DNA from 3 places in the Bacillus sp. 05T21 genome. Region 3 is predicted to be linked to each of the others. Evidence: riboswitches for the same ligand, from Rfam matches in the RefSeq annotation. Region 3 holds a riboswitch; each other region holds the start of a gene.
The links. A riboswitch is a leader RNA that binds a small molecule or an ion and turns the genes downstream of it on or off. The one in region 3 is predicted to bind cyclic di-AMP.
Positions count from the first base shown of each region.

Region 1: it holds a riboswitch for cyclic di-AMP, as region 3 does, so the genes downstream of both, AC1DKZ_RS21855 (hypothetical protein) here and AC1DKZ_RS26965 (amino acid permease) in region 3, are expected to answer to the same signal.
Region 2: it holds a riboswitch for cyclic di-AMP, as region 3 does, so the genes downstream of both, AC1DKZ_RS12430 (APC family permease) here and AC1DKZ_RS26965 (amino acid permease) in region 3, are expected to answer to the same signal.

Region 1 covers NZ_JBFTMD010000015.1:11,490-20,491, forward strand. Annotated here, with positions in the region: gene thiG (thiazole synthase) at 1-150, shown strand, start outside; gene thiF (thiazole biosynthesis adenylyltransferase ThiF) at 143-1,162, shown strand; gene thiD (bifunctional hydroxymethylpyrimidine kinase/phosphomethylpyrimidine kinase) at 1,169-1,990, shown strand; cyclic di-AMP (ydaO/yuaA leader) riboswitch at 2,548-2,695, shown strand; gene AC1DKZ_RS21855 (hypothetical protein) at 2,789-3,175, shown strand; gene AC1DKZ_RS21860 (hypothetical protein) at 3,192-3,422, shown strand; cyclic di-AMP (ydaO/yuaA leader) riboswitch at 3,685-3,830, shown strand; gene AC1DKZ_RS21865 (SipW-dependent-type signal peptide-containing protein) at 3,926-4,030, shown strand; gene kdpF (K(+)-transporting ATPase subunit F) at 4,027-4,107, shown strand; gene kdpA (potassium-transporting ATPase subunit KdpA) at 4,127-5,794, shown strand; gene kdpB (potassium-transporting ATPase subunit KdpB) at 5,808-7,898, shown strand; gene kdpC (K(+)-transporting ATPase subunit C) at 7,916-8,497, shown strand; gene kdpDN (KdpD-like non-kinase potassium sensor) at 8,554-9,002, shown strand, end outside.
Region 2 covers NZ_JBFTMD010000005.1:42,142-51,143, reverse strand. Annotated here, with positions in the region: gene AC1DKZ_RS12430 (APC family permease) at 566-2,392, opposite strand; cyclic di-AMP (ydaO/yuaA leader) riboswitch at 2,537-2,683, opposite strand; gene AC1DKZ_RS12425 (hypothetical protein) at 2,823-2,951, shown strand; gene panE (2-dehydropantoate 2-reductase) at 3,014-3,946, opposite strand; gene AC1DKZ_RS12415 (hypothetical protein) at 4,123-5,604, shown strand; gene trhO (oxygen-dependent tRNA uridine(34) hydroxylase TrhO) at 5,811-6,770, opposite strand; gene AC1DKZ_RS12405 (Nramp family divalent metal transporter) at 7,264-8,559, shown strand; gene AC1DKZ_RS12400 (M23 family metallopeptidase) at 8,619-9,002, opposite strand, start outside.
Region 3 covers NZ_JBFTMD010000025.1:65,227-70,450, reverse strand. Annotated here, with positions in the region: partial or broken gene AC1DKZ_RS26980 (histidine kinase dimerization/phospho-acceptor domain-containing protein) at 1-206, opposite strand, end outside; partial or broken gene AC1DKZ_RS26975 (transposase) at 201-680, shown strand; gene AC1DKZ_RS26970 (hypothetical protein) at 1,090-1,650, opposite strand; cyclic di-AMP (ydaO/yuaA leader) riboswitch at 2,032-2,177, shown strand; gene AC1DKZ_RS26965 (amino acid permease) at 2,267-3,763, shown strand; gene AC1DKZ_RS26960 (MgtC/SapB family protein) at 3,789-4,280, shown strand; gene AC1DKZ_RS26955 (hypothetical protein) at 4,610-4,843, shown strand.

The DNA of each region.
Region 1 (9,002 bases), on a different contig from region 3:
GTATCTGGAGCGAACGATCCTATTAAAATGGCATACGCAATGAAATTAAGTATTGAGGCAGGACGATTAGGGTTTGAAGCAGGTCGTATTGCACGCAAGCGCTGTGCGACAGCAAGTAGTCCTTTAGAAGGAATGAGCGTAGTTGAATAATCGATATTCTCGCCAAGAACTATTTTCTCCAATTGGGGAAGAAGGGCAACAAAAGCTAGGGGAAAAGCATGTACTTATTATCGGTGCGGGTGCATTAGGTAGTGCAAATGCAGAGATGTTTGTAAGGGCAGGCGTTGGTAAGGTAACAATTGTTGACCGCGATTATGTAGATTGGAGTAATTTACAAAGGCAGCAATTGTATGCAGAGCGTGATGTAGAGAATAACCTTCCGAAGGCTGTGGCGGCAAAAAAACGTCTAGAAGAGATTAATAGTGAAGTAAGAGTAGAAGCTCTCGTTCAAGATGTAACGGCTGAAGAATTAGAAGAACACGTTACAAATGTTGATGTAATCATCGATGCGACTGATAATTTCGAAACGCGTTTCATTGTGAATGATGTAGCGCAAAAATATTCTATTCCATGGGTTTACGGGGCATGTGTAGGAAGTTACGGTCTTTCTTATACTATTCTTCCAGGCAAAACGCCATGTTTATCTTGTTTATTACAATCGATTCCACTTGGCGGAGCGACATGTGACACAGCGGGGATTATATCACCTGCTGTATCTCTCGTCGTTTCTCATCAAGTAACGGAAACACTTAAACTGCTAGTAGAAGATTATGACTCGCTTCGAGATGGGCTGGTGTCATTTGATGTATGGAAAAATGAATATTCATGTATGAATGTGCAAAAGATTCGTAAACATAATTGTCTATCGTGTGGTGAACGGGCAGTATATCCATATTTAAATAAGGAAAACACTTCAAAAACAGCAGTGTTATGCGGGAGAAATACAGTTCAAATTAGACCACCTCATAAAGAGGAAATGGATTTTGAACAATATAAAAAATTGCTGAATGATCGTGTGAATGATTTAAATGTAAATCCATATTTATTATCATTTTCGGTTGAAGAAAAGAGATTAGTTGCTTTTAAAGATGGCCGTGTACTTGTACATGGAACGAAAGATATAAGCGAAGCGAAAACAATTTATCATCGCTATTTTGGGTAGAAAAGGATGAGTGGAATGAAAGTGAATAAAGCTTTAACAATTGCAGGGTCTGATAGCGGAGGCGGCGCTGGGATTCAGGCGGATTTAAAAACATTCCAAGAGCTTGGTGTGTATGGAATGACGGCTATTACAGCAATTACTGCTCAAAATACGCTTGGCGTTCAAGGGGTATATCCTGTTTCTTTAGAAGGAATTACGGAACAGCTGAATTCAATTGGTACGGATTTAACGCCAGATGCTGTAAAACTAGGAATGTTATTTAGCAGTGAAATTATTCAAATTGTTGCAGAACATATTAAAAAATTCGGCTGGAATAATATTGTGCTAGATCCTGTTATGATTGCAAAAGGCGGGGCATCATTATTACAACAAGAAGCAGTACAAGCATTAAAAGAATATTTATTGCCAGTAGCAACTGTTGTAACACCGAATGTTCCTGAAGCAGAAGTGTTAACTGGAATGGAGATTCATAATGTAGAAGATAGTAAGGAAGCTGCAAAAGTATTGCATGAATTAGGAGCTAAATATGTTCTTATGAAGGGCGGACATGCAGAATATCAAGGTAATGAAGTAATTGATTTACTCTTTGATGGAGAAGAGTTTATTGAATTTAGAAGCGAGCGAATTCCTTCGAAGCAAACGCACGGAAGCGGGTGTACATTTGCTTCAGCGGTTACAGCAGGACTTGCGAAAGGCTACTTGATGGAAGATGCGGTTCAAGAAGCAAAACGATTTATTAGTATAGCGATTGAAGAGCCGTTGAATATTGGAAGTGGTCATGGGCCGACGAATCATTTTGCGTATAAATTGAATAAAGCGCGTGCATAAGTGAAAATTCAACCAGTGGGGCTATATCCTCACTGGTTATTAAGGTTAATGATTAATAGAAGTTTAATATATGGTAGTGAATTTGATTTAGTTATCTTGTTTAAATGCGTCCTTTTAGATAAATAAAATATATAAAAGGTGTGATGATATTAATATGAAAAATATAAGGTATGGAATCATAGCTTTCTTATTATTACTTAAGTATTTACTATAAATTAATAACAAACAAGAAATTAAAAAAATGATTTCTAGTGTAGTACGGAATTCAGTATAACTAGTAATAGTAACTAAAATCGCTAGAATTAAAAGTAACGAATTACCTAGAATGTTTATTATTTTAATAAAATTATTCTTTTTATCCTCGGTCATATAGCATCCTCGTTTCACGTTTAATTTTTAATCATTTCTTTATTTAGTATTATTACAATACGACTCATGAAAATTCCTATTGAATATAAATATTTATAATGTCTAGCAACAATGAAAAATCCACCTTAAGGATTTTTCATTGTTTACTTTTTCCAAATACAGGAGTAATATATCAGCCAGAATACATTTTTTGTAATACGCTGAGTCCAAATGTATGGAGCGGAGGAACCAATTTGTGCGTCGTCACTAGGGGTGAATCTTTCAATGTTGAAAGTAGGGCTACTCTCAAAGTCCGAATCCGACAGCTAACTTCGTAAGCGTCTTGAGAGAGGGCGGTGCCATGATGGATATATCACTTCGTCGGTCTGATTAGTATAGGAGAATATCAATCTATGTTTGAGTTCTTTTATGCTAAGGAGGATGAGGTACATGGAATTAACGCTTATTTGCGTTGGAGAAAAAAACAAGGTAAAGAGTTTAAGAGAGCTAGTAGCATTTCAGCATGAGTTAATTATTTTTACAGCCAATGAAGAGATAGCGGCTGAAGTTAGAGAGTATGGGTTTGAATCAGCTTATAGCTGTAATAAGGAGAAGGATTTTACTAGTATTTGCACACGTATTAAGAAGGTGATTTTACTAGGGGATGAGCTTCCGATAGTTAGTTTCTTCACAGAACACATTCGTTTTTCTTTTCAAGCGCCTATTACTGTTGTTACAAAGAATAAACGATATCCGGCCAGGCTCTATGAAACAATTGGAGCTAAATTTGTAGTGTTTACGAACTGTGATAATATTTCTTTTTTATTTTTTGAATAAGGTGGGGGAAATGAAGATGAAAGTGTTGTTACTAGGAGATATAGCGAATCGTTGGGCGATATCGGTAGAGCGAGTTCACGAATTGGTAGTGCTCGATCCTCTTTTTCCAGGGCCATATATTATATTACCATCAAAAGATGTTTTGTATTTAGAGGCGGATATTACCGAATATGAGCAGTTACATGCAGAATTATCACAAGTTTATATTCGAGGGAGAAATTTGCGTGCTTTTTTGCGTGGAGAATAAAGGTTGAATGAAAAAAGAGCGAATGCTGAGTGCAACAAGCTATGCACTTCACGTCATTCGCTCTTTTTATTTCATATTTAAAAGATCATTTCTATGAAAAAAAAAGAAAACACAAGAAAATAGATGAAAGAATATTAATAATAAGCAATGTAAGCGTTTAAATGGCGGAATTTTTTCTTATTTTAAGTAATTTGCCTCTTTACAAGTTAAATTTAGAGGAGTATATTTACTCTCATAAATCATTCATGAAATTTCCAAAAAAAACCTAAAATCGCTGAGTTCCAGAAATGGAGCGGGGGAACCAATTTTGTGCATCGTCACTTGGGGTGAATCTTTCAGTTTTGAAAGTAGGGCTACTCTTTAGGCCCGAATCCGACAGCTAACCTCGTAAGCGTTTAGAGAGGAGGTTTACTTTGTGTTGTTCGTTTCGAACACTAAGTAGAGCTTAGTGTTCTTTTTTTGATAACTATATGGTAAAATTTAACAAAAAGTGAGGGGTAGTTATGTTAGATGTCGTAATGATCGGTATTTTTGTTGGGTTAGTCGCATCGATGGCAAGTCTTGCAAGTTGGTCAGATAAAGTTGTGAAAGAAGGGAAGCAATCATGATGATTGCCTTATCGGTTATTGTTGCAGCGATTACGGTGTACTTAGTGTACGCATTATTAAATCCAGAAAAGTTTTAATTAGGGGGAATCATTCATTATGATTTGGGTTGCAGTCGTTATTACAATGCTCTTGTTTATTCTAGTAGCAAAGCCAACGGGGATTTATTTAGAAAAAGCTTTTCAAGGTAGCAAAACGCTAGATAAAGTATTTGGGCCTTTTGAAAAACTTATTTTTAAAATTACGGGTGTAAAAGCATACAATCAAACGTGGAAACAGTACGCATTATCATTAGTTTTACTCAATGGATTTATGATTGTTGTCGTATATTTCATTTTCAGATTACAAGGTGTGCTGCCGCTAAATCCAGCGCATATTGAAGGAATGGAGCCTACACTCGCTTTTAATACGGCAATTAGTTTTATGGCTGATACAAACTTACAGCATTATAGCGGTGAAAATGGTTTATCTTATTTATCACAATTAGTCGGAATTACATTTTTAATGTTTGCGGCACCAGCAACGACGTTAGCGCTCGTTATGGCTTTTATAAGAGGACTCGCTGGAAAAGAACTCGGTAACTTTTTCGTTGATTTTACGAGAGCATTAACGAGAGTTTTTCTTCCTATCGCATTTATTGCGGCGTTAGTCTTTGTCGCACTTGGTGTACCACAAACGTTAGATGGAGCAGTTACAGCACAAACAATTGATGGTGCGAAGCAAAGTATTTTACGTGGTCCAGTTGCATCATTCGTTTCAATTAAGGAACTTGGAAATAACGGCGGTGGATTTTTCGGGGCAAACTCTACACATCCTTTTGAAAATCCAGGGCAAATGAGTAATATTTTGCAAATGATGCTTATGATGTTATTGCCAACAGCACTTCCATTTACGTACGGACGAATGGTAGGAAATAAAAAACAAGGTCGTATCCTTTTCGTTTCACTATTCATGGTATTTTTACTAGGATTTATAACGATTACAACATCTGAATTACATGGAAATCCAGTATTGAACCAAACGGGTATCCAGCATGTGCAAGGAAGCACAGAAGGAAAAGAAGTACGATTTGGAACAGTATTTTCTTCACTATACGCAACAGTAACGACAGCCGCTGAAACAGGGGCCGTGAATACGATGCATGATACGTTAACACCGATTGGCGGGCTAGTACCACTCGTAAATATGATGTTAAATACAGTATACGGCGGTGTTGGAGCAGGCTTTGTTAACATTATCATGTATGCAATTATTGCAGTCTTTATATCTGGGTTAATGGTTGGACGGACACCAGAGTTTTTAGGTAAGAAAATTGAAGGGAAGGAAATGAAATTAATTGCGGTAACGATATTATTTCATCCATTGCTTATTTTAGGATTTTCGGCATTAGCTCTTTCAACAAGTTTAGGAACGGATGCAATTTCTCATTCCGGTTTCCACGGTTTAACGCAAGTTGTTTATGAGTATACATCATCAGCTGCGAATAACGGATCTGGATTTGAAGGATTGAGGGATAATACACCGTTTTGGAATATTACGACTGGTTTAGTTATGTTTTTAGGACGCTATTTCAGTTTAATTACGATGCTAGCTGTTGCAGCTTCACTGAAAGAGAAGACGGTAGTACCAGAAACAGTCGGAACGTTCCGTACAGATAATGGTTTATTTGGAGGGATATTTATCGGAACAATTGTAATTGTTGGTGCGTTAACATTCTTCCCGATGTTAGTACTCGGCCCAATTGCAGAATTTCTTACATTGAAGTAATGGAGGGTAAATGATGAGACCGGTAGTAGTAAAAGAAAAACAAGTAGATCAGTCACAAATACATGCTGTAGAAGATGAGGTTAGACAAGCGAAAACGATGGATCGTGATATCGTGACACATGCGATGAAACAATCCTTTGCGAAATTGAATCCGAAAGTAATGATAAAGAATCCGATTATGTTCGTTGTGGAAATTGGATTTATCATTACGTTAATTTTATCCTTTCTTCCAAGTAGTTCTAGTAGTGTACCAGGGTGGTTTAATATAACAGTTTCTCTCATTCTATTATTTACAGTTTTATTTGCTAACTTTGCAGAAGCTTTAGCTGAAGGGCGTGGTAAAGCGCAAGCTGATTCTTTAAAACAATCGAAGAAAGATGTGTTTGCAAATGTTGTAAAAGAAAATGGAGACATTGTTCAAGTTTCAGCAACTGAGCTGAGAAAAGGTGACGTTGTTATTGTAAAACAAGGGGAAATGATTCCGAATGATGGTGAAGTAATTAAAGGATTAGCGTCTGTAGATGAATCAGCAATTACAGGGGAATCAGCTCCTGTTATAAAAGAAGCAGGTGGCGATTTTTGTTCAGTAACAGGCGGAACGATGGTCGTAAGTGATGAGATTACGATTGTGATTACGAGTAATCCTGGTGAATCATTTATTGATAAAATGATTTCTTTAGTAGAAGGAGCTGCTCGTCAAAAAACGCCGAATGAGATTGCTTTAAATACAGTATTAACGAGCTTAACTCTTATTTTCTTAATCGTTGTTGTGACGTTGCCGATTTTTACAAATTATTTAGGGTTTCAAATTGATACAGCTGTACTTGTTGCATTGTTAGTTTGTCTAATTCCAACGACAATTGGTGGGTTATTATCGGCAATTGGTATTGCTGGGATGGACCGCGTAACAAAGTTCAATGTATTAGCAATGTCAGGGAAAGCAGTAGAAGCTGCGGGTGATATTAATACAATTATTTTAGATAAAACAGGTACGATCACTTTCGGGAACCGGATGGCACATACACTACTCCCTGTAGGAAATGAAACGATTGAGCAAGTAGGAAAATGGGCTGCGATTAGCTCAGTTTTAGACGAAACACCAGAAGGTCGATCAGTTATAGAATATGTACAAACGAAATCTATATCATATAATAGAGAACTTGCAGAACAAGGTGAATTTGTTCCGTTTAAAGCAGAAACGAGAATGAGTGGTGTTGATTTACAGGATGGAACGAAAGTAAGAAAAGGTGCTGTTGGTGCCGTTATTGAATGGGTACAATCAAAAGGCGGAACGATTCCGAAAGATGTGAATCAAAAAGCAGATTTAATTTCAAAAGAGGGCGGAACACCACTTGTAGTTGCGGTGGATGATCGTATTTACGGTTTAATTTATTTAAAGGATACAGTAAAACCTGGTATGCGTGAGCGTTTTGAACAATTGCGCCAAATGGGAATTAAAACGGTTATGTGTACAGGGGATAACCCATTAACAGCAGCAACAATTGCAAAAGAAGCAGGGGTAGATGAATTCGTTGCCGAGTGTAAACCAGAAGATAAAATTGCAGTTATTAAAGCAGAGCAAGATAAAGGTAAACTTGTAGCGATGACAGGTGATGGTACAAATGATGCCCCGGCATTAGCGCAAGCTGACGTTGGGTTAGCGATGAATAGTGGTACGACAGCTGCGAAAGAAGCAGCAAATATGATCGATTTAGATTCGAATCCAACTAAAATTATTGAGGTTGTAGGAATCGGTAAGCAATTGTTAATGACACGAGGTGCGTTAACGACGTTTAGTATTGCGAATGATATTGCAAAATATTTTGCAATCATTCCAGCAATGTTTACACTTGCGATTCCGCAAATGGAAGCATTAAACATTATGAAATTAACATCACCGCTTTCAGCAATCTTATCAGCATTAATATTTAATGCGGTTATTATTCCGTTACTTATTCCGCTAGCGATGAAAGGTATCGCATATAAACCAATGAGTTCTAATGCATTGCTTAGCAGAAACTTACTCATTTACGGGCTTGGCGGAGTGATCGTTCCATTCATTGGAATTAAAGTAATTGATATGATTGTCGGCTTGTTCATATAAGGAAGAGGGGAAAAAAGATGGCGGAAAAACAAAGTATACTTTCACCAATTATTCGTATTACTTTTACGTTCTTAGTCTTGTGCGGCCTTGTATACCCGCTTATTGTAACTGGTATTGCGCAAGCGGTAATGAAGGATAATGCGGATGGAAGTCTTATATATAATGATAAGGATGAAGTAGTTGGTTCAAAATTAATCGGTCAAAATTTCACAGATCCACGTTATTTTCATGGACGTGTTTCTAGTATAGAATATAAAGCAGAAGCATCTGGCTCAAATAACTATGCGCCGTCTGATCCAGATTTAGCAAAACGAGTTGAGAAAAGTATTGAAGACTGGAAGAAACAAAACCGGGCCATTCCAGTTACAGAAGTACCGATAGATTTAGTGACGAATTCGGGTTCAGGGCTTGATCCTGACATTAGTCCAAAAGCGGCTTCTGTGCAGGTAGATCGCATCTCGAAATTAACGAATATTCCGAAAGAAAAGCTAGATCAACTGATTAAGGATCAAACGGAAGGTGCTGCACTCGGCTTGTTTGGAGAAGATCGCGTGAACGTCTTAAAGTTAAATTTAGAATTACAGAAATTAATGAAATAGTAACAGTGCTACCTCAATCTAACGGATTGGGGTAGTGTTGTTTCGAAAGAAAGGTTGTGAGTGTTTTGTATGCGGATGACTATAAACCGACGTTTCAAAGGCGAACACCAGAAGAGTATTTAGAATATATTCGTCAACAAAATCGAGGGAAGTTAAAGCTATATGTAGGAGCGGCTCCAGGAGTAGGGAAAAGTTATAAAATGCTCTATGATGCTAGGGAAATGAAAAAAGACGGTATTGATATTGTAGTTGGTTTAATTGAAACACACGGTAGAAAAGAGACGGAAGAAGCAATTGCTGATTTAGAAAAAGTTCCTTTAAAAGAAATAGATTATAAAGGGAAAGTATTTTATGAACTTGATGTAGAAGGAATTATAAAGCGGGCACCACAAATTGTTGTTGTGGATGAACTTGCGCATAGTAATATTCCCGGGTCGAAAAATAAGAAACGTTACATGGATGTGCAGGAATTGTTAGATGCCGGTATATCTGTATTATCAGCATT
Region 2 (9,002 bases), on a different contig from region 3:
CATTTTATTATTCTATTTTCTTGCAAATGATTTGAGATGGTTAAAAATAGAGAACGTTCTCACCGTGAGTCATGTACGAACCATCTCTTCTAACTTTTTTCTACAGTACTTACTTATTGTTATAAAACACTTCATAACTTTTCATATGTGCTTAGTATGAATAAAACTGTATAAATTTTCTATTTTATTGCGATTTCCACATTCACACAGTGAATATATTACATGAAAATATTATTCATTTTAAACCAATTAACGTATGAAAGTATGAAATTTCGTTTTGTTTTCATGTAAGTTTTGTACTGTAAGGTCATTTAAACACAGCTATTTATATAACGTAAAGAAGTATTTTAATTCCCTTTATTTTCAAGATCTCATGTCCTTATCCCAAAATAAAATTCAATTCACTTTCTCGATTAAACTATCTATATACCACAACAGGAAACACTACATATTCATAATCATTAAAATTATACTAATATACTTTTCGGATCCATATGCAATTATGCATAGCATATACACAAAAAGGATAACTTCACTTTCGTGAAGTTATCCTTAAAAAATTTCCTTACTTTTTCAAATGATACGGTACTGTCGTAATAACAACATTTCTTTTATAGAGTAAATACGCACGAATGAGTAAACTAGACTGATTATGAAGAATGTTATGCCAACCTTTTTTCGGAATAAACTGTGGTATAACGACCGTAACTCGGTAATTTGATTCACTCGCTTTATATTGCACTGTGTCAATAAATTTTGTAAGCGGCTGAATAATGCTTCTATAATGAGAATGTAATGTAACAAGCCTTACTTCAGGTTGCCACTTCTCCCATTTCTCTTCAAATTTCTTTTCCTCTTCTCTGTCAAAAGCAACATATACAGCGATAACTTGATCTGCAGAAAGAGCCTTAGCATAGTTCAATGAATTTTCTACTACATGAGTCATACCAGCTACAGGAACGACAATTACATTCCCTTCAATCGGAACAAGTGGTTCACAAGTTTTTAAACTTAATTGATCCCCCACTGCATCATAATGCTTCTTTATTCGATGGAACAAGAAGATAATGGCAGGTAAGAAAATAAGGATCGACCAAACTTGTGCGAATTTAGTTAAAAAGAACATACTCATTACGATAAAACTAATGACTGCACCAATTAAATTAAGCGTTAATCTTAAAGCCCATCCTTCAGGCTTTTCACGAAGCCATTTTAGTACCATTCCAGTTTGAGAAAGTGTAAACGGAATAAATACCCCTACTGCATATAGCGGAATCAAGTGTTCTGTTTTCCCCTGAAAAGCTACAATTAAAATAATCGAAGAAATCCCAAGTATAATAATACCGTTTGAATAACCTAGGCGGTCTCCTCTAATCGTAAACATTCTCGGTATGAACTTGTCTTTTGCAAGATTAACCGCTAATAGCGGAAATGCAGAATAACCTGTGTTAGCCGCAAGAATTAATATTAAAGCTGTTGTACCTTGTATGAAATAGTACATGAAATTACGTCCAAAAGTTTGTTCAGCAATTTGTGAAACGACTGTTACTTCCTTACTTGGATTAATTCCGTAATAATAAGCTAAAAAGACAATTCCAGAAAATAAAACTGCAAGTAATGCACCCATTGCAAGCAATGTTTTCGCTGCATTGTTAGGTGCAGGATCTTTAAAGTTTGGAATTGCGTTAGATATCGCCTCAACACCCGTTAAAGCAGAGCTTCCTGAAGCAAATGCTCGTAACAGTAAGAACAAACTAATTCCTGCAACTGGCGTTCCAATTGGCGAATGCAAAGCCTGCGAAACGTGTCCCGTTAAAATATTGTATATCCCTACACCAATTAATATAAATAGTGCTAAAACGAATAAATAAACAGGATATGCTAAAACGGAAGCTGATTCCGTTACGCCTCTTAAATTTAAGATGGTAATCAATATGACAAATATAATCGCAATGATTACATTATGTGCATGTAAGCTAGGAAAAGCAGATGTGAGCGCATCTGTACCCGCAGATACACTTACTGCAACCGTTAAAATGTAATCAACTAATAAAGATCCTCCTGCTATTAAGCCTGGATTCATCCCTAAATTCTCTTTTGATACAACATATGCCCCGCCGCCATGAGGGTAAGCAAAAATAATTTGTCGATAAGATAAAATAAGAGCTGTCAATAATACTAATACCCCAATAGCAATCGGAATGGAATACCAATAAGCTACTGCTCCAAGACCTGCTAAAGCAATTAAAATTTGCTCTGGTCCGTATGCAACCGATGACAATGCGTCAGAAGATAAAATTGCTAGCGCCTTCGTTTTATTAAGCTTTTGCTCTCCTAACTCAGTTGATTTTAACGGCCTTCCAATTAAAAACCTTTTGATAGATGAAACCAACGCTGTCCACTCTCCAATAATTTTGCACGAATTTTTCTGCTAATTACAGCGGATAAACTATTTCTTCAGAAAACAAAAAATGTCTACAAGCCATAATGAAATAGACTTGTAGACATTATTTTTTTTGTCGCACAAGCTCCACCTTCCTTCTCAATATAACGCTTACGAGGTTAGCTGTCGGATTCGGGCCTATGAGTAGCCCTACCTTTTTCAAGGATTCACCCCATTGGATTATGTACTAATCCATAAGAACGGGTCCCCCGCACCATGCGGCTTCAGCGATTTAGAAAATTGAAACTGTGGATTATAATACTCCTTTATTTTCAAAAAGTAAACAAAAATTTTTAAAAAGAAAAAAATTAAAACGATTGCGCATAATCCACTGAAAAATATACATAATGAATACTAAAAATCCACAAAGGAGACCCGTATGTCTAAAGAAAAGAAGCCACTTTTTTCCGATTCATATTTAGATGCAGTAGCAAATGAAATTAATCAGCTATATGGTAAACGTGAAAGAGAACGAAATACGACAGATAAACCGAAAAGAAACGAATAAATTGTCAAAAAGAAACAAAAAAAGGATAGCAACATTTATATTTTGCTATCCTTTACTCTTTTTCATACCATTTCTTTATTTAAAATCATTTTTTCATATACCTTTAAATTTTGATGCACAGCTCCTAACAAAGGAGTATCTATCGAAAACTGTTCTGCTAAATCAAGTAAATACCCTTGCAAGTATTTCCCTTCAATGAGCGAGCCTTTTTCCATATCACGCTGCATAGATGACTTCATATCATACGAAATTTTATCAATCGTTTTCATATGTTCCTGGACGATATTGTCCTTAACTGGAGCCCCCATAGATTTCATGATTTGCACTGATTCTTCAAATAAGTTTCTAATAAATTCTCGGCCTCCATCACTCTCGCGAATCGGTCCTATCGGCGCACGCATTAATGTTGTCACACCTGACATTACGGTGATAAATAAATATTTATGCCACATATCTTGCACAATATTTTCACTTAAAACAAAACTAGCTTTTGTATCTGCAAATGTTTTAGAAATAAGCTTTATTCTCTCTGAATCTTGAGGCTTAATTTCCCCAAATACAAGTCTGTTGGCAACACTAGTTTGTACAATTTCTCCTTGATCGTTTAACGTCGTCTCGATAAAGCATAAACCGCCAATTACTTTTTCCACGTCGAATTCCTTTTGTAATAGTGTTAAATGAGCGATACCATTTAACACTGGAATTATTACTGTATTCTCTCCTACAAATGGTTTCAAATCTGTTATTGCCTCGTTTAGGTGATACGCTTTTGTTGAGAATAAAATCACATCAAATGGAGTGGTAATATCTTCTTTCGTTATTAGCTTCGGTTGAAATGAAAAATCGCCGTTAATACTTCGGATAACAAGACCTTTTTCCTCTAATTGTTCTTTCCGTTTACTACGTACGAGAAAAGTTACATCTTCTCCCTTTTCGGCAAGTCGTCCACCAAAAAAACCTCCAACGCCTCCAGCTCCTAATACTAAAATACGCATAATACATCCCCCTTTTCAAAACACAATTCTACTCCTTTTAGTATACATAACATTATACATGTCGCCTAATAAATAAGCTGAATTTTCATTCTTAATTATATAAAAATCCTCTGGTTATTTTTTAGCAGATTAGGGCATGTTGTTTCTATAGCTTACATTGAAAGGAAACAATATAAATGGAGGCAATACAAACGATCGAAGAAAAATATGTATCAACAGCTATTTTTCAATTTATTTTCCCATTTTCGTTCAAAAGTGGATATGAACAAAATATGTTCCCTTTCTTACAAAAAAATGATTTCCGGCCCTTTCGACTCGATCATCTTGAAGATGAAAATACATATTACGGGGAGTTCCATGTTTCACATCAAAATATGGAAGCATACTATCTTTCATTTACGAATAAAATTCTCTTCCCTCATTCTGAGCATCAAAAAGGATTACAGCGCTATTCTAAAGGTCTCAATTTAAACGGCCATTTAACAACAAATCTTATCTCTGTCCCATTCACAGTGCACTCAATTGATGTAACACTTTGTCCTTATGAACTTGGGTTTCTAACAATCCGAACAGAAGTTAACATCTCTCCAAATATGACATTATCAGAAGCAATAGAATTCGCTGCACGATTCCGCGTACTTGAAACGAGAGATGAAATGGACGAAAGCATTTGCATAACATGTGCGGGGAAAAAATATTCCCAAGTTGAAAAGTTCATTTTCGGTTATTTATTTAACGGTTTAACAGATTTTTTTGAAAAGAAAAGATTAAGAAGTTCTTACTTTCAAACTTTTCCTTTTTTTGAAGACCAAAGAATGTACGTGCAAACTTTGTTATCGCTAAAACAACATATGGAACTTAACGTTATTGATGTTTATCGTACTTCCAGTCTTTCTGGATTAACAAGTGATGGTAAACCGTATGTAAGTGCGAACAATCTCCCTTATATAAATGATTACTTGAAACAGCACGCCTATCAAAGGTGGGCTCCTAATCGTTATTTCATAATGGAAGAACATATTTTCACATGTATTACGAACGAAGATGATAATAAAATAGCTAAACTTGCTAGCCAAATGTATGGGGAGTTTTATTACGCTTTATTATTAAACTTATTCCATAAAATTGTATTGTTAAAAATGGCAAACGCTTATGCTGAACTAAATATTGAACAAGATACAAATGAGATAGAAAAGTTAATTTACTCTATTAATTCGTTTACAGCTAATTATTTTTCTTTAGAGTTAGTATCTCAGTCACAAAGTGAAGATATTTTCTTTCGTTTAAGAAAACTTTTCAATATTGAAATACTGTTCACGAATGCGAAACAAAATCTTGATGGCTTGTTTAAATATCAAGAAAATGTTGCATCTAAAAAAGATAGCCTTTTATTATTAATTTTAACTCTCTACTCTGTAGTGGGCCAAATGTTTGGATTTACACTAATTGATCTTATAGGAAAAAAAAGTGAGGGGCATGTAGTTTCTTATACTCCTCTTGAATATTTCGCCCTATTTTTATCTATTAGTGGGATATGTATATCTCTAATTTTAGGTGCTCATAGTTTATATCAATGGGCGATGCAACATAAAAACCGAAAAGCATGGGTAAAACAAACTGTACTTTCTGCCGTTAAAGAAAAAGAAGATAAGAATTAAAGACGATTATTTTCAAATTACAAATTCATGGCGCACTTCAGTAAATGAAATTTTTATCAGCGATTTTCCGAATATATCGGTGCAACTCAAAATATATCAGCGATTTTTTAAATATATCGACTTACCGATAAAAATTGGCAAAAAAGAAGTTACTCTAAAATAAACTTTGGAGTAACTTCTTCTCGTTTTTGTTAAACTATTTCCGCTTACTTACCTGCTTCGATTTTTTCTAATGTAGCAGCTACTTGCTCTTCAGTTAATTCGTGTTGCACGATATAACGATTACGTGGGTGTACACGACATTCATGAGAACATGCACGTAAATGTTTTGCTTCACTTTCTTCAGAACATAAAATTTTCTTGTTACATTCAGGGTTTGCACAGTTTACATAGCGCTCACAAGGTTCACCTGTAAAATGATCTTTACCAACGATAACGTGCTCTTTTTGGTTTACTGGTACAGCGATACGCTCATCAAATACGTAACATTGACCATCCCAAAGTTCACCTTGTACTTCTGGATCTTTTCCGTACGTTACAATTCCGCCATGAAGCTGGCTTACATCTTCATAACCTTCGCGAACTAACCAACCTGAGAATTTCTCACAACGAATTCCCCCTGTACAGTACGTTAAAATCTTTTTACCTTCAAGTGTTTCTTTATTTTCTCTAATCCAATCTGGTAATTCACGGAATGATTCAATATCTGGTTTAATTGCACCTTTAAAGTGCCCTAAATCAAATTCATAATCATTTCGTGCATCAATAATAACTGTATCTTCTTGTTTCATTGCCTCATAAAAATCTTTTGGTTCTAAATACTTCCCAGTAATTTCTTTCGGGTTAATGTCGTCTTCTAGACGAAGTGTAACTAACTCTGAACGAGGACGTACGTGCATTTTCTTGAATGCATGTTCATCCGCCTCATCAATTTTAAACACGATTCCAGCAAAACGTGGATCATTATTCATCGCTTCCACGTATTTTTCTGTTTGCTCAACAGTTCCAGAACAAGTTCCGTTAATTCCTTCTGTCGCTACAAGAATTCTTCCTTTTAACTCAAGTGATTTACAAAATTCTAAATGCTGTTCAGCAAATTCTTCTGGATTTTCAATTGTTGTGTACATGTAATACAGTAATACTCTATATGGTTTTGTAGTTGCCAATGTATTTCTACCACCTATCTAAATTTTAAAATCATGTATAAGTTAACGTTCATATCAAAACATATATAATAAGAAAATACATACTAAATTGTACTTAGCCTATTTTCTTCTATTTACAATTTTTTCTATAAGTTAACAAAAATAAAAACAAGATTACAGAACAAAACACTACGGTTAGGTTGTAATCCCAATATATTATATATCATACAATTTCATTTCCATCAATTAATATGATGTAATATAGGCTGTATGTTCACATAAATTTCAAAAACAGCCCTATAATTTATTATCTTCTCCCTTATTCATCAACCATAAACTCCCAAAATATTTTTGCATCGTCACACCATTCATTGCACACAGTCATATAATTTGCATTAAGGAAACTTTTATGTTCAAATGAAATTGCCACATCATATATCTAAATGTATTGAAATAATGAGTAAGAATAAAGTGAAACTTTAATCAAGTTAAGATTTCAAAGGGGAATACTACTATGAATAAAGATATAACAAAAGATAAACAAGTCCCTTCTCAAAGTACAACAGTTCAATCAGCCCATTTAGCGTTAAGTGGACAAACAAAAGGCTTTAAAAGACTGTTACCATTCTTAGGACCTGCTTTTATCGCATCAGTTGCTTATATTGATCCTGGGAACTTCGCTACAAATATCGCAGCTGGATCACAATATGGGTATTTATTACTTTGGGTAATACTCGCTTCTAATTTAATGGCTGTATTAATTCAAACTTTATCAGCTAAATTAGGAATCGCTACTGGGAGAAATCTTCCTGAAGTAGCTCGCGAAAACTTCCCCAAACCAGTTTCCATCGGTTTATGGATACAAGGGGAACTCGTTATTATGGCTACAGATTTAGCTGAATTTATCGGGGCAGCACTTGGCTTATACTTACTATTTGGAATTCCGATGTTACCAGCTGCTTTAATTACAGCAGTTGGATCATTTATTATTCTTGAATTTCAACGCAGAGGCTTTCGTCCATTAGAAGCTATCATAACAGGTATGATTTTTATCGTTGTTATCGCTTTTGGTATCCAAATCTTTTACGCAAAACCGGAATTAAGCCCTCTACTCTCAGGACTTTTCACTCCAAAATTCCAAGGTGTAGATAGCATCCTTTTAGCAGCTGGAATTTTAGGTGCGACAGTAATGCCGCACGCGATATATTTACATTCGGCCTTAACGCAGCGCCGTGTAGTCGGAACAAATGATGAACAAAAGAAAAAGATTTTCCGCTTCGAATTCATCGATATTATTATTGCAATGGTTATCGCTGGAGCAATTAATGCAAGTATGTTAATTGTAGCAGCTGCACTATTCTTTAAAAACGGCTTGCACGTTGAAGACCTTGATGTTGCTTTTAACCAGTTCAGTAATTTAGTCGGTCCTGTATCTGCTGCATTATTTGGAATTGGACTTTTATCAGCAGGTTTATCTAGTTCTTCTGTTGGTACGATGTCTGGTGATATTATTATGCAAGGATTCATTCGAATGCATATTCCGTTATACTTACGCCGATTTATAACAATGATTCCGCCTCTCGTTATTATCGCTTTAGGTGTAAATCCAACTTACGCTCTCGTTATGAGTCAAGTTGTCTTATCGTTCGGTATTGCCTTTGCATTAGTACCACTTATTATGTTTACAAGTAATAAGAAGATTATGGGCGCACTCGTCAACCATCGCATTACAACATTTATCACGTGGTTAATCGCTGCACTTATTATCGCTTTAAATATTTTCTTACTGTATCAAACATTTGTAGGTTAATAAAAAAGGGTATTCCAAATTTAATTTGGAATACCCTTTTTGGATGAAATGATTTCCTTCTACTTACCACTTATGTATGTCCCTCTTTCTGGCATTATCGCACCTTTTTCAGTTCGAAAATAAAGTGGTAATCCTTCCGAAAGAAATATGCTCACCTTAGATGGATCCTGCCTTTGATGATGAATATGTAAATGCGGCTCACTTGAACTTCCTGAGTTACCGACTTGGGCAAGAAATTCTCCTTCATTTACATGTTCGCCTTCCCTCACTTTAATTGATCCTTTCTTTAAATGGGCAAGAAACAAAAATGTACCTGTTTCATCCAGTCGTAAATAAATATGATTTCCCGCCATCGATTGAAAATCATCCGATCCCGGAACTAAATCTATTTCATCATTTTTAATTGATACAACTGTCCCAGAAGCTGGTGCCATTACTTTCGC
Region 3 (5,224 bases):
GGATTATGAATTTCATGCGCGATCGATGCAGCTAGTTCGCTAGCTATATAAAATTTTTCTGCTCTTTGCATTCTTTCTTTTATTTTATATTTCTCGATCATTCCTTCTATTAAATAAACTGATAATAATACTGTAAAAATATTTATGATTATATAATTGAATAAAAATTTGATGAGAGTAGAGTCAATTTTACCACCTGTATTAGTGGTATCAATGTATATATGACAAACACGCCGACAGATATTGTCCCGATGGGACAAGTACATGATTGGTACTCTTTGCGTTGGCAAATTGAAATTTTATTTAAAATGTGGAAATCATTCTTTCAAATTCATCAGTGTAAAAAGATAAAATCAGAAAGATGGGAGTGCCATTTGTATGGACAATTGATTGCCATTCTACTCTGTTCTTCTATCATGTTTCAAATGCGGCAATTACTTCTTATAAAAAAGAAACGAGAACTGAGTGAATATAAGGCCATATATATGATTAAAGATTACTTTCTTCTTCTTTTCCAAGCTATACAGAAAGACACCCAAGAGCTATCAAAGATTCTAATTCGCCTGTTTAACCTCCTACAGCAAAACGGGAGAAAATCTCATCGATATGAGAAGAAAACAGTCTTTGATATATTAGGTGTCGTTTACAATTGTGCCATGTCTGATAATCAAGCGGCTTAATTCAAAAAATGAAACCCGTTAGGGTTTATTTCGTATGCAAATCTTTAAAGCACCTACATATAGGATTTCGAAAAAAAGAAACAATCTCGCTTATCGTTGACGTTACATGAGCTTAGCTTGATAGCGATGGGGTAGCACCACATCGCTATCAAGTTAAGATTCTTAAGTTCCCCCAAAACGAAAAAAGTGAGCCGTATTCGCAAAAATAAATTTTACACATCGTTGACTACTGATAATGATGGGTTATGTGAACTATAAGAAACCTCTGATTATTTAAATCAGAGGTTTACTTTTTTTACATACCTGAAAATGGGTCATTTTTCCATATCGAAAGGGTAGGCAAAGTTTTTTTAATGTTTGTTATTAGCTTTTGTATGAATTTAATTTCAGATAATTGTTTATTGTATTCTTATAATTGAATTAGATATTCATAATCATTTTGAAACATTGTATCTTTTAAAAGTTCGTTTAAATCCATAGCTAGGAAAAGGATTAACATAGATAAGTATTGTTTTCCTCTTTTTGAAGCTCTTTTTCGTAAGAAGGTAGGGGTTTGTTCTTTGGTTTGAAGACATATATAACGTTTTTGAAATGATAAACTTAATATTCGTTTTTCAATTACTTTTATTTGCTTTTTTCGTTGTATATAATCTAAAACAGAATTGTATAGTTTGTGACTTGATCGTTGTTTTCCGCAAATTGTTAGTATCCATATTCTGAAATTGTGATTGTCGTCTAAGTGTTTTGTTAAATCTAAGGTATATTGTAAATAAGGGATATCAGATGATTTACTAGTCCTATGTACAATAAATTCATGATCTATATAAATATACTTTTGAAGGTAAAGCTCTAGCAATATGCTTATTGTAATGAACATTTCTATATTTGATTGTAAAGGAGGTTGTATAGTTTGAGTATCATCATCTACAGATAGTAAGAAAAAAAGCTCAGGGACTGTTAGATATTCCATTTCTTCTTATCACCTTTCTTTAGATAGAATTTGTATATAAATAAATATTCATCTTTTTATTTCATAAATCCTTTTGGATCATTAATAGAACTTAGTTACCAGAACACCACTTATCAGCAGTCAATGTAATTAAAAGTAGTAAAGACACTAGTAGATAATAGACCTAATAAAAATGAGGCATAGTATTTTTATTTAATTCAAACTCTTCTTCATGTATTACTATACTTGTAATTCTCACTTTTTTTAAAGTATGTAACTTAATTTAAGAATTCAAATTATAAATAAAGTGTACAGCGCGAAAAATCCCTCCCCTGAAAAAAACGTTAATTTTCTTGTTTACAAACAAGAGGGCATAGGAGTAATATATTGTACATAAATTCATATCACTATTCGCTGAATCCATATGGAGCGGGGGAACCAAATTTTGTGCGATTGCACTTGGGGTGAATCCTTCTTAAATGAAGGTAGGGCTATTCTCAAGGCCCGAATCCGACAGCTAACCTCGTAAGCGTTTCGAGAGGGGATACTATGGTGATTTTTAAAAACACTGGGTGAACTTTGGTGTCTTTTTTTATACTCTTTTTCTGGAAAATAATTCAAAAAAAGGATGAGATACTTGAAAGAGACACCCATAAAAACGAAAAATTCACTTTTTTCTTTTTCTTCTAATTCCCGACCTTCTGAATTAAGAAGAGAATTAGGGCTGCGACATTTAACAATGATTTCTATAGGTGGAAGCATTGGGACGGGGTTATTTATAGCAAGCGGAAATACGATTCATACAGCAGGACCTGGTGGAGCAATTATAGCTTATTTGTTGATGGGGTGTATTGTTTACCTGTTGATGACCAGCTTGGGAGAAATGGCAGCGTATATGCCTACATCTGGTTCTTTTAGTACGTATGCTTCTAAATTTGTAGATCCTGCATTTGGTTTTGCGATTGGTTGGAATTACTGGTTTAGCTGGACTATTACTCTTGCAGTTGAAATTTCATCAGGAGCTATTCTTATGAAATATTGGTTTCCATACAGTCCATCTATTCTGTGGAGTGCGTTATTCATACTGTTTATGTTTGGAATTAATATTCTTTCAGTGAAACATTATGGAGAAATGGAGTTTTGGCTTTCACTTGTAAAAGTTATTACTATAGTCGTGTTTATTATGTTAGGAATAGCCACGATATTTGGAATTTTCAAAGGAAATCCTATTGGATTTCACAATCTAACAATTGGAGACGCACCGTTTCATGGAGGTTTTCTTTCTATTCTTAGTGTGTTTATGATTGCGGGGTTTTCCTTTCAAGGTACAGAAATGGTCGGAATTGTAGCTGGAGAAAGTAAAGCACCTGAAAAGCATATTCCAAAAGCTGTGCGGCAAATCTTTTGGAGAATTCTCTTATTTTACATACTTACCATTTGCGTAATTGGAGTCATAGTTCCCTACACAGATCCGAATCTAGTTAACAATGATATTAGTAATATTACAATGAGTCCCTTCACACTAGTATTTGAGAAAATTGGGTTTGCATTTGCAGCTTCTATTATGAATGCAGTTATCTTGGTATCTGTTCTATCAGCTGGTAATTCCGGAATGTATGTTGCAACCCGAATGTTATGGGTAATGGCAAGAGAAGGGAAAGCTCCAAAGTGCTTAAAAAAAGTAAATAAACAAGGTGTTCCTATTAATGCATTACTTATGACAACGGCTGTGGCAATCGTAGCGTTTGCAGCTTCTTTATTTGGAGAAGGGCAAGCGTTTATATGGCTTTTGAATGCTTCGGGACTTTGTGGATTTATTGCATGGTTAGGGATTGCTATAAGCCATTATCGTTTTCGTCAGGCTTTTTTACATCAACAAAAGAATTTAAATAAGCTCCCGTATCAAGCAAAGTGGTATCCTATCGGTCCTATTTTGGCTTTTGTAATATGTACTATTATTATATTAGGACAGAATTATTCAGTCTTTATAGGGTCACATGTCGATTGGTATGAAGTACTTGCTACTTATATTGGTTTACTGCTGTTTCTTGTATTTTGGTTCGGCTATAAAATTATAAAAAAAACAAAGGTGATTCCATTACAACAAGTCAATTTAGAGCATGATGATCATTAAGGATGGAAATTAAGGAGACAGAAATATGGAACTAGACATTCTACTTAGGTTACTTGTAGCAATACTTGTTGGAGCAATAATTGGATTAGAACGTCAATGGCACAATTGCATTGCTGGATTACGTACAAATATACTTGTTTCCGTAGGTGCTGCACTTTTTGTACTATTAAGTGTACTCACTCCAACCGATAATACACCTACAAGAATAGCTTCTCAAATTGTAAGCGGGATTGGTTTTTTAGGTGCTGGAGTTATTATGAAAGATGGCTTGACAGTTCGAGGACTGGATACCGCAGCAACCTTATGGTGTTCTGCGGCTGTAGGAACATTAGCAGGTAGCGGCTATTTACTTATAGCTATAACAGGAACCATTCTTATTGTCAGCATAAATAGTTTACTAAGACCTGTTTCGAAATGGGTTTCCGAAAAATCTGAAAAGGGTTTTAAATATTCCCAACAAGTTACCGCACTCTCTTATAGAGTAAAACATAAATCATCAGAGAAAAAAGATTGTTAAAGAGAAGCTAATTTTAAAAACGTTATAAATAATAATAAAAGAGACCTATTCTAGATGGGCAAATAGAGAAATAATTAGTGTGCAATTTATTCAATATTCGAACTGATGAAAAATACTATCTACAAAGTAATCAAAGAATACAGAAGTACATTAAAACCAGCCCTGAGCTGTTTTTGTAGTCCAACCTTACAGTAGCTGTTTATCTTTCTTCCAATATATAAACTAATTACTTAAGGCGTCTAGAAAGGTGGGAGATTCATATCAAACAAATAGAATATTTTACAGAACCATATTTTAAAACTGTTGGTGGACGAAAAAAGGCATATAGAGTGTTTGGTTACAAAGATGGGGAAAAAAAATCTTTTCCAATTACATTTAAAACATTGAAACAGGCAAGAACGTTTACCTACAAACATGCTCTCGAAAATCCTGGATGGTTAAATGCCAATGGTGATATTAGTGAATATAATGTTAAAGTGGATAGAGATGAATATAAAAATGTCTGGCAAGATAATGTTATAGAAAATGTATATAAAAATTACACTGATTTTAATAATTGGTAGCAGTAATTCTTAAACTGCTATGATTCCAAATTAATTTTTTACAAAAAGCTATGAATAAATGTAAAAGTATGAGGCAAGGAAATTCACTCATGTAGAGCAACAAGAAATCAAAACTGGAATTGATAAATAGATGACTTAAAATGTTTCAGAAATGAAACTAATTGAGTCATCTATTTTTTATTATGTAGGGAATGTTGTTGTTCGAAGTAACGAATATACGACTACAGATTGAATTTATTAGAAAATAATTTTTCTACCTTTGAAATTTTAATGACTCCTAAGTGTTTATCAAGGTATATCTTTACAAACAGTCAAAGAACATCTATGAAATATTAAAACATCAAGTTTATAAAGGCTGTAAAAAAATTTATAAACGTTTAT